DNA from 3 places in the Paraliobacillus zengyii genome. Region 2 is predicted to be linked to each of the others. Evidence: riboswitches for the same ligand, from Rfam matches in the RefSeq annotation. Region 2 holds a riboswitch; each other region holds the start of a gene.
What was found. Region 2 has a riboswitch for S-adenosylmethionine ahead of cobA (uroporphyrinogen-III C-methyltransferase). Riboswitches for the same ligand answer to the same signal wherever they lie in the genome.
Positions count from the first base shown of each region.

Region 1: another riboswitch for S-adenosylmethionine. It lies ahead of DM447_RS02005 (methionine ABC transporter ATP-binding protein); the one in region 2 lies ahead of cobA (uroporphyrinogen-III C-methyltransferase).
Region 3: another riboswitch for S-adenosylmethionine. It lies ahead of DM447_RS13740 (methionine ABC transporter ATP-binding protein); the one in region 2 lies ahead of cobA (uroporphyrinogen-III C-methyltransferase).

Region 1 covers NZ_CP029797.1:383,272-386,455, forward strand. The annotation lists gene DM447_RS01995 (carbon-nitrogen family hydrolase) at 1-128, opposite strand, end outside; gene DM447_RS02000 (pyridoxal phosphate-dependent aminotransferase) at 296-1,483, shown strand; SAM riboswitch class I at 1,559-1,665, shown strand; gene DM447_RS02005 (methionine ABC transporter ATP-binding protein) at 1,773-2,786, shown strand; gene DM447_RS02010 (methionine ABC transporter permease) at 2,776-3,184, shown strand, end outside.
Region 2 covers NZ_CP029797.1:2,948,957-2,952,140, reverse strand. The annotation lists gene DM447_RS14900 (SLC13 family permease) at 1-152, shown strand, start outside; gene DM447_RS14895 (uroporphyrinogen-III synthase) at 166-984, opposite strand; gene cobA (uroporphyrinogen-III C-methyltransferase) at 1,060-1,803, opposite strand; SAM riboswitch class I at 1,895-2,004, opposite strand; gene DM447_RS14885 (hypothetical protein) at 2,976-3,176, opposite strand.
Region 3 covers NZ_CP029797.1:2,706,947-2,710,130, reverse strand. The annotation lists gene DM447_RS13755 (toprim domain-containing protein) at 58-414, shown strand; gene DM447_RS13750 (thioredoxin family protein) at 425-727, shown strand; gene DM447_RS13745 (TlpA disulfide reductase family protein) at 733-1,152, opposite strand; SAM riboswitch class I at 1,277-1,391, shown strand; gene DM447_RS13740 (methionine ABC transporter ATP-binding protein) at 1,487-2,515, shown strand; gene DM447_RS13735 (methionine ABC transporter permease) at 2,505-3,173, shown strand.

The DNA of each region.
Region 1 (3,184 bases), 1.2 Mb from region 2:
TCTGGAAGCACAATAACGTCAACTTTTTTTTCGTCTATTTCCTTGAAAAAGTTTCTAACATTTTTTTGATTTGCTTCTGGATCACCAAAAATTATATCTATTTGAAATAAAGCAATTGATAATGTCATTTGAATTATTCACTCCTAGTTATGAGTAGGGATTTTAACAGCTGTATTATCCCACCGAGCAATTATGCTGTCAATTCAATTATAAGTTAGTGCTTTACAAAAAGACAAATAATAGCTAAGATTAGAAATTAATATTTGATGGTTTAATTATGGGAGAGTGAATTTGTATGCAACACTTCGAACAATCGGAAACGCTGAAACGATTACCAAAACAATTTTTTGCAGGTTTAGTGCAAAAAGTGCAACATATGGTGAATCAAGGTTATGATGTGATAAATTTGGGACAGGGTAATCCAGATCTACCTACCCCTCAACATATAGTAGAAGAATTAAAAGTCGCAGTAGATAATTCGCAGTATCATAAATATTCGCCATTTCGAGGGCAAGAATTTTTTAAAGAGGCTATCGCAAGCTTTTATAAAAGAGAGTTTGATGTTGATATTGATCCATCAACAGAAGTTGCGATTCTCTTTGGAACAAAAGCAGGTTTAGTAGAAATAAGTCAATGCCTATTAAATCCAGGAGATATTGCTTTAATGCCCGATCCTGGTTATCCAGACTACATGTCCGGCATAGCTTTGGCCAATGCCAAGCCTGTATTTATGCCATTGCAAGAAGAAAATAACTTTCTGCCTGATTATGAAGCATTAAATCAAGATCAATTAGATCAAGCTAAATTAATGTTCTTGAACTATCCAAATAATCCTACGGCAGCAACAGCATCAGAAGAATTTTTTGATGAAACAATTGCGGTTGCCAAGAAACATGACATTTGTGTCTTGCACGACTTTGCTTATGGTGCAATAGGCTTTGATGGGGAAAAATCGCAAAGTTTCCTGCAGTCAGAAGGCGCGAAGGATGTTGGGATAGAAATGTATACACTTTCTAAAACATATAATATGGCTGGTTGGCGTGCTGGATTTGCAGTTGGCAACCCTTCTGTTATCGAAAGTTTAAATTTGATTCAAGACCACATGTTTATGAGTTTGTTTGGGGCTGTGCAACAAGCAGCAACAAAGGCATTGTTGGCTGATCAATCAGAAGTAGAAAAATTAGTCAGTATATATGAAGAACGTCGGAATGTAATAATTGAAAAATTAAATGAAATAGGCTGGCATGTAAAGGCGCCAAAAGGATCTTTTTTTGTTTGGTTAGCTGTACCAAGAGGTTTTACATCTGAGGAATTTGCTGATCTTTTATTAGAAAAAGCGCATGTAGCAGTTGCCCCAGGTAACGGTTTTGGTGAAATGGGTGAAGGCTACGTTAGAATTGGTTTGTTAGCGGAACCTGATCGTTTAAAAGAAGCCGCGGAAAGAATTGGTAAGTTAGAAGTGTTTCAAAATCACGATATATAACCCAGGTAATTACCGGTTGACAAATCATCAATCGACTATTAATATATAAGCTAACTTAATAATAATATGCATTATATCTTATCCAGAGTGACAGAGGGATCAGGCCCGTTGATGTCACAGCAACCTTCCAATAGGAGTGGTGCTACTTCCTGCAGAATGTTTTTCGTTCTGAAAGATAAGGGTTGACGTTTACACAATCAATTCAACTCTCTTTCGCGAAAACGAAAGGGAGTTTTTTTAGATCCTGGTAAGAAGCTGCATAAACGTTAGATAAAGAGAGGTGAGAAAGATGATTACGATAGAGCATGTTAGTAAAGTATTTAAGTCGAAAAAGAATAGTGTTATTGGTGTAGACGATGTTTCGATGCACGTTGAAAAAGGCGAAATATACGGCATTGTTGGGTATAGTGGTGCTGGAAAAAGTACCTTGTTGCGTTGTATTAATATTTTGGAACGTCCTTCCGCAGGAAAAATAATTATTGATGATGTTGATTTATTGCAATTATCGTCTTATGAATTACGGCGAGCTAGGCAATCGATTGGTATGATTTTTCAAGGTTTTTATCTCGCTTCAGCAAAGACAGTTTTTGAAAATGTTGCGTTTGCTTTAAAAGCAGCTGGAATACAAAAAGCGAAACGTAAAACAAGAGTATTAGAATTATTGGATCTTGTTGGTTTAGCGGATAAAGCAAATCAATATCCTGCACAATTAAGTGGTGGTCAAAAACAACGTGTAAGTATTGCGAGAGCTTTAGCGAATAATCCAAAGGTATTGCTATGTGACGAGGCAACTTCTGCTTTAGACCCTAGTACCACGAAATCGATTCTTGCATTGTTGAAGAAGATTAATAAAGAATTTGGTATTACAATTGTGTTGATCACACATGAGATGGAGGTTGTCAAGGAGATATGTCATAAATGTGCGGTTATGCAAGATGGTAGAATGATAGAACGCGGCTCCTCATATGAAATTTTCTCTAATCCTAAGGAAGCATTAACAAAACAATTTATTGATACCGTATTAAATTTTGAGTTGCCTCAAAAGCTCCTTGCAACGTGTCAAGGTACAATATTACAGCTTCAATTTAGGGGAGACTTAGCTAGCGATCCCGTTGTTTCCGATATGTTACAACGCTTTAAAGTTAGTGGTAATATTCTTCATGGAAAGGTCGAATATATTAATGAAACACCTTTAGGAATATTCATTATGGAACTGCTTGGGGATGCTGCAGAGGTTAAAGAAGCAATTACTTATTTGGAACAACGCTTAAAACAGGTGGAGGTGATCCAACATGCTCGATAGGATTATTGAAATATTACCTGAATTAAATGTAGCTTTTCTTGAAACACTAACAATGGTTGGTATAGGATTGTTAGTCGCTATCATATTAGGATTACCTATTGGTATTTTATTATTTGTAACAGATCAAGGGCTCTTTTTAGAAAACCGCGTTATTAAAATAGTTTTAGGTATTGTCATTAACTTAATTCGATCAATACCGTTTATTATTTTACTCGTATTTCTATTTCCGTTTACCGATTGGTTACTTGGAAAAACAACAGGTCCATTTGCAGCTTCTGTCGCGTTATCCGTGGCCGCCATTCCGTTTTATGCGAGAATTGTCGAATCTGCAGCACGTGATATTGATAAAGGGGTGATCGAAGCTGCTATTGCAGTAGGTGCTTCACCTTGGTTAATTA
Region 2 (3,184 bases):
CTTCTGCTAGCTTTTTATCACCAATCGGTTATCAGACAAATTTGATTGTTTATGGTCCAGGTGGTTATAAGTTTACTGATTATTTTAAAGTAGGTTTACCACTAAGTTTTATTGTAATGATTACCACAATAGGAACGATTTATTTATATTAGAAATGAAAGAGTCTTAGTCTGTATTTGCAGGCTTTTCTTTCGTTTTATAATAATTAGCTAATGATATAACCATAGCACCCATTTTTGGTTTTTCAGGAGTTAATAAACGATTGACACCGAAATCTCTTACTTGCATTTCGGTTACAATTCCAATATTAACTGCTAAAACATCACTTTCAAAGGCCTCGATTAATCTATCAATAGATTCATAGTCTGAAAAAAGGTTTTCCACTTGTGTTTTACTCGTAAATAAAACGGCATCTAATTCTCGTGTTTCGATTAAAGTCCTTAAATTTTCTAATGTCTCAGCTTCAGGTGGGTTATAGTAATAGGGCATCGATTGATAAAGAAAAATTGGCAATGCTCGTAACTGATTAAGTAGTTCCTCTTCATCCTTATTGTAAGCTTGAAAGAAAAACTTTTGTCCATCAATTTGATTTGTTTTTAACTCTTCTATTAATTTATCCATTGTTCCATCAGGTGAAGAGAAGTATGGTTTTAAATCCCATTGTTTCATCCAATTCAGTGTTTTACTTCCGCGAATAGCAAGTTTTTTCCCTCTTAATGTTTCAATATATAATTCCAGTACACCGAGATTTTTGGCAGCATTCTCTAATCCTTTAGCTCCAATACCTGTTGTGAGAATAACCCAGTCATAATCTCCTGCAATGAGATGCTCCACATCTTGCTCTGCTTTTTCTTCAAGAAGAATACGTTCACCTTGAATAGAACGAATAACTGGAGTGCCACCCTTTTTTCTAATGATTGTACTGATTTCATCGGCTTTTCTATCTGCAGTAACACCAATTTTTTTGCCTTCTAACTCCATCATTTGGTTACTTCCTTTCTTTATCAAACATGATTTAATTAGTCTACATCACCTTTTTAACTAAGATGATGCAGAAGATTAGGACTGTGCAATTTCTTCAAACCATTTTAATTTCTCTCTTAATCGTACAACTTTTCCAATCACAATCATAGAAGGATTTTCAATTTCATGTAGTTTTTCGTTGATTGTTGCTAATGTACCAGTAATTGTTTTTTGTTTAGGAAGTGTGCCCCAATGAATAAGTGCAACTTCGGTGTTAACGTCCATACCGTTTTCGGTTAGCCTTTTAGCAATCTCAGGGAAATGTTTCACACCCATGTAAATGCAAAGTGTTTCCACACTGCCAACTAAATTCCGCCAATATTCATTTGAATCCTTTTCTGGATTAAAGCCCGTAATAATGGTAATAGAAGAGCTTAATGTTCGATGTGTCAAAGGTATGCCGGCATAAGCAGGAGCGGCGATACCAGCAGTAATACCAGGGACTATTTCAAAGGGGATTCCAGATTCCTTTAAGAGTTGTGCTTCCTCGCCACCCCTCCCGAAAATAAATGGATCGCCACCCTTTAGACGTGTAACGATTTTGTCTCCTCTGGCATGTTCACAAAGCAAATTGTTAATCATATCTTGATGTAAGGTGTGGTTTCCAGGTAGTTTACCACAATAAATTAATTCGGTATCTTTAGAAGCGTAGTTGAGTAATTCCTCATTTACTAGGCGATCATATAAAATTACATCAGCTTGTTTAATTGCTTTTAATCCTTTAATCGTTAATAGATCCGGATCTCCAGGACCAGCACCAACTAAAAAGACTTTCCCCATTTTATAACCCCCAACTTTTACTTATCGATAATCATCATATAAAAAATTCTCCTCCCTAGTTAAATAGAAAGAAGAAATACAGGCATCTTACTACTTATCTATCAAGTATAGAAATACTTGTGGAGTTGGCACAGTTCTAAAAAGTAATAGCCTGTTGCCGAGGTTTCATTGGGCCAGTCCCTACACCTCTCTGGATAAGAATAGTTATATATTTAGTTATATCTATAAGAATATCATTAGCAGTGAAATAAAGTCAATTAAATTCCGACTTTTTTAATGGGAATAGTTTATTATTAGTTTTACTACGTCACATTTTCTATCAAATTCGTAAGATGAGACGTAATGATGGGAACGAGGTCAACTTTAACTTATTTGTGAGACATCCTAGTTATCGCTAAACCTAAATTCCTGTTTAATGCTGTGAAAGTTTCATAAATTACTAACTCAACTTTTACACTGTAAAACGGCACTTAAGTTTTGGTGTAACAAGAAAGTCTAACAATCCAAAATAGAAATTGACTTCACGCTTCTTTTTGAATCATCAGTACTGTGATCTGACGCACTCGAGAGAAACTCAGTCGTAAGTATCTTACAACTTTAGACCCGCTACGGTAGCAAATAGTCTCCCTTTCCGTGGGCACAACCTCAGCTATCTATAGAAGCAAAGACCGCTTCTATAGAGGATCTTCGGTTTGTGGGATTGCGATTACTCATCCCATCGAAAACATTTGCTGTTCCCACAGGAGTGTCAACCATTTGCTACCTTCGCTGGATAAACTTTAGAAGTATTACGTTATCTGCTTGTCATATAGTTTTATTCTACTTTATGCTGATTGATTGTAGCGTAGGGTAGTCGACTACTGCGGGAAAAGCAAGATCTGAAGATCCACTTCGGAAAGCGACTTTTGCTTTTCGAAGTTAGCTGAAGACTTGGGCCTGCTATTACTCGGCCCATCGAAAACATTTGCCCGTGGAAAGCGACTGCCAGAAGCGGAAATCAACATGGCAGTTACGAAAGAGCCTATGTTTATTAAGTAATAAACAACTTTTTTAAATCGTGTCAAGCTTTATAATGAACACACTCCAAGCTAATAACAGCCAACGTTTAGAGATTATTTTTATAAGTGAAAATTGCGTAAATTACTAAGAAAAAAAGACCTATGTATGAGGTCTTATTTGGTACTATCTGTGGAATCTTTATTTGATTTTTCTTTATTCTTCTCCTCGATAAAGACCCAACCATAATAAATCACCCAAAATAAAATGGCTATTACGATAGAATATTGACTTAACGTATCAGGTAGATATGTTATTAAAAGATAGCCGATAAGAATAAATGGTGGCAAAAGTAGTGCTAATTTTCTCCAGTGCATAAAACGTC
Region 3 (3,184 bases), 240 kb from region 2:
ATGCAGTAACAAGGGATTACTTGTAAATAACGTTAATTAGTAAAGTAGGTGAAGCTCATGTCTTCAAATGATACTAAAAAGATCATTATTGTTGAAGGACGTACAGATAAAAAACAAATCGAAAAATTAATTGACGAATCAGTTACGATAATTTGTACAAATGGGACGCTGGGTGTTGAGAAGATGGAAGAGTTAATACTAGATTATGACTTAGACAATCGAGACGTTTTTATCTTGGTTGATGAAGACCATTCGGGTAATAAATTACGAAAGCAATTATCAATAGAATTACCACACGCAATACACATTTTTATTGACAAGACTTTTAGAGAAGTTGCAGCAACCCCAGAATTAGAACTAGCGACAGCATTATTAAGTAGAGGAATTACTGTAAACCCTAGTTATCTTATGTAAGGTGGGAAATATGATACCAATAACGCGTGAAACAATACGTACAGTAGTGCAACCAGATAAAATGATTTTTATTTATACCCCTTTTTGTGGAACGTGCCATTTAGCGAGAAGGATACTAGAAGAAATTGAAGAAGCTTCAAATGGAGCTGTTATATTTTATGAGCTAAATGCAGGTTTATTTCCTGAGGTGATGCAACAAGAAAGAATAGAAAGTGTTCCTTGTCTATTGATGACCAATAATGGAGAGCCGAGTAAAATATACTCGTTCGAATCGTTAGGTAAGTTAAATAATTTATTACATTCAAATCGCTGAACCTATCATTTAGGCATGATATTACCTACTGCTGTAACGATATCTAAGAAATTGGCTTTATCATTAAATTGTTTATAAATAGTTCCGGTTGAATCAATTAATACAGTAGTTGGAACACCCTGACATTGATATAAGTTATATATTTCTGTTCCTTTATCCATTAAAGTTGGCTGTTCCAAAAATTCTTTAGTGAAATCTACAGCTGCTGATTGATCGCGTTCTCTACCTGTAACATTAATAGTCAACATTTTCACTTTTGGATTGTCTAGTGATCGGTAAAGTTGTTCCTTCTTTGGTAAGTCGATGCTACAATCTAGGCACCATGAAGCCCAAAAAGTAAGAATAATGATACTGCCAAGGTCATCGTGTAAATGATAATTACCTTCTTTATTTAAATAGGGTAATACAAAATTTGGTGCTAACATTTAAATCATCCTTTTAATAGAATATTGCTATTATTCTAACACATTTTATGGCGTTAAAATATGTTGACATTGATTATTAGCATATGCTAAAATTACATTTAGTTAAAATAATTACATACATTATCTCTTATCAAGAGAGGTGGAGGGACTGGCCCGATGAAACCCGGCAACCGTTAAACATTTATTTGTGTTTAAAAAGGTGCCAATTCCTGCAGAGCAATTGCTTTGGCAGATGAGAGAACAGGAAAGTTATATTCGCCAGCCAAAAACGCGTCTTTCTGTTCTCTTGAACAGAAAGTCGTGTTTTTTAATTTGTGTAGAAAGAAGGAATAGTATGATATCAATTCAACACTTGTCAAAAGTTTATAAAACCAAATCTTCAACTATTCAAGCAGTAGATGATTTAAGTTTAAATATAGATAAAGGCGAAATATTTGGTGTAATTGGATATAGCGGAGCTGGTAAAAGTACCTTTATCCGTTTAATAAATCGACTGGAGGAACCATCAACTGGCGATATAATTATTGACAATCAAAAAATAACGTCATTATCTAAAAATGAATTAAGACTTTCACGTCAAGAAATTGGAATGATTTTTCAACATTTTAATTTGTTATGGTCAAGAACAGTTCGAGATAATATTGCCTTACCACTAGAAATAGCTGGTTTATCAAGGCAAGAGCGTTATAAGCGTGTTGATGAATTAATTGGACTTGTTGGTTTGACAGGCAGAGAAGATGCATTCCCATCGCAATTGAGCGGTGGTCAAAAGCAACGTGTTGGCATAGCAAGAGCTCTAGCTAACAATCCAAAAGTACTTTTGTGTGATGAAGCAACCTCAGCACTTGATCCAGAAACAACAGACTCTATTCTTTCTTTATTAGTAGATATTAATCAAAAACTTGGTTTAACTATTATCCTTATTACACATGAAATGCACGTTATCCAAAAGATTTGTCATCGTGTTGCAGTAATGGAAGAAGGTAGAATTGTTGAACAAGGTGATGTAGTAGAGGTTTTCTCGCATCCGAAACAGGGTGTTACGAAGAAATTTGTTGAACAAGTTATGGGGAAACCGGATGATGAAGTTACAGAAGAAACATTAATAAAGTCTGTTACAAAAGGAAAGGTTTTACGTTTACACTTTGTTGGTGAAACAGCAAATCAAGCTGTTATAAGTCAAGTTGCTAAAAGGTTTGATGTGGAAGTAAATATCTTGCACGGTAACGTTAAGCAAACGCAGGCAGGGGCTTACGGTACCTTATTTGTGAATGTAATAGGTGAAGAAGAAGTAATAGAAGAAGCACTAAGATTTATTACTTCTACATCTGTTGAAGTGGAGGTGAAAAATAATGCTAACTAATCCATTTCCGAACGTTGACTGGATGGATCTATTATTTGCAATGGGTGAAACATTCTATATGACAATGCTTGCTTTAATTGGAACCTTAATTTTTGGTGTTATTTTAGGGTTATTATTATATCTTACAGCGAATGACGGCATTTGGGAAAATAAACTATTGAATTTCATTGTATCGTCAATCGTTAACGTTTTTCGCGCGATTCCATTTGTTATTTTGATATTATTACTTATTCCATTTACTGATTTTCTAATTGGAACGATACGTGGTCCCAATGCGGCTTTGCCAGCTTTAATTATTGGATCAGCACCATTTTATGCTAGGTTGGTGGAAATAGGTTTAAGAGAAGTGGACAAGGGAGTAGTAGAAGCAGCTAAATCAATGGGTGCAAAAACAACAACAATTATTTATAAAGTGTTGTTAAAGGAATCCACTCCAGCACTCGTTTCAGGTTTAACGGTAACAGCTATAGCCTTAATTGGTTACACCGCAGTTGCCGGAGTTATAGGTGCAGGTGGTTTAGGTGACTTTGCTTATTTCCATGGATTTATGCGTAGAGACTTTGATGTTGTTTTTGTTTGTACAGTCTTAATTGTAATAATTGTATTCATCTTCCAATTTATTGGTGATGCGATCACCAATAAAATGGATAAAAGGTAACCGTTAATAAT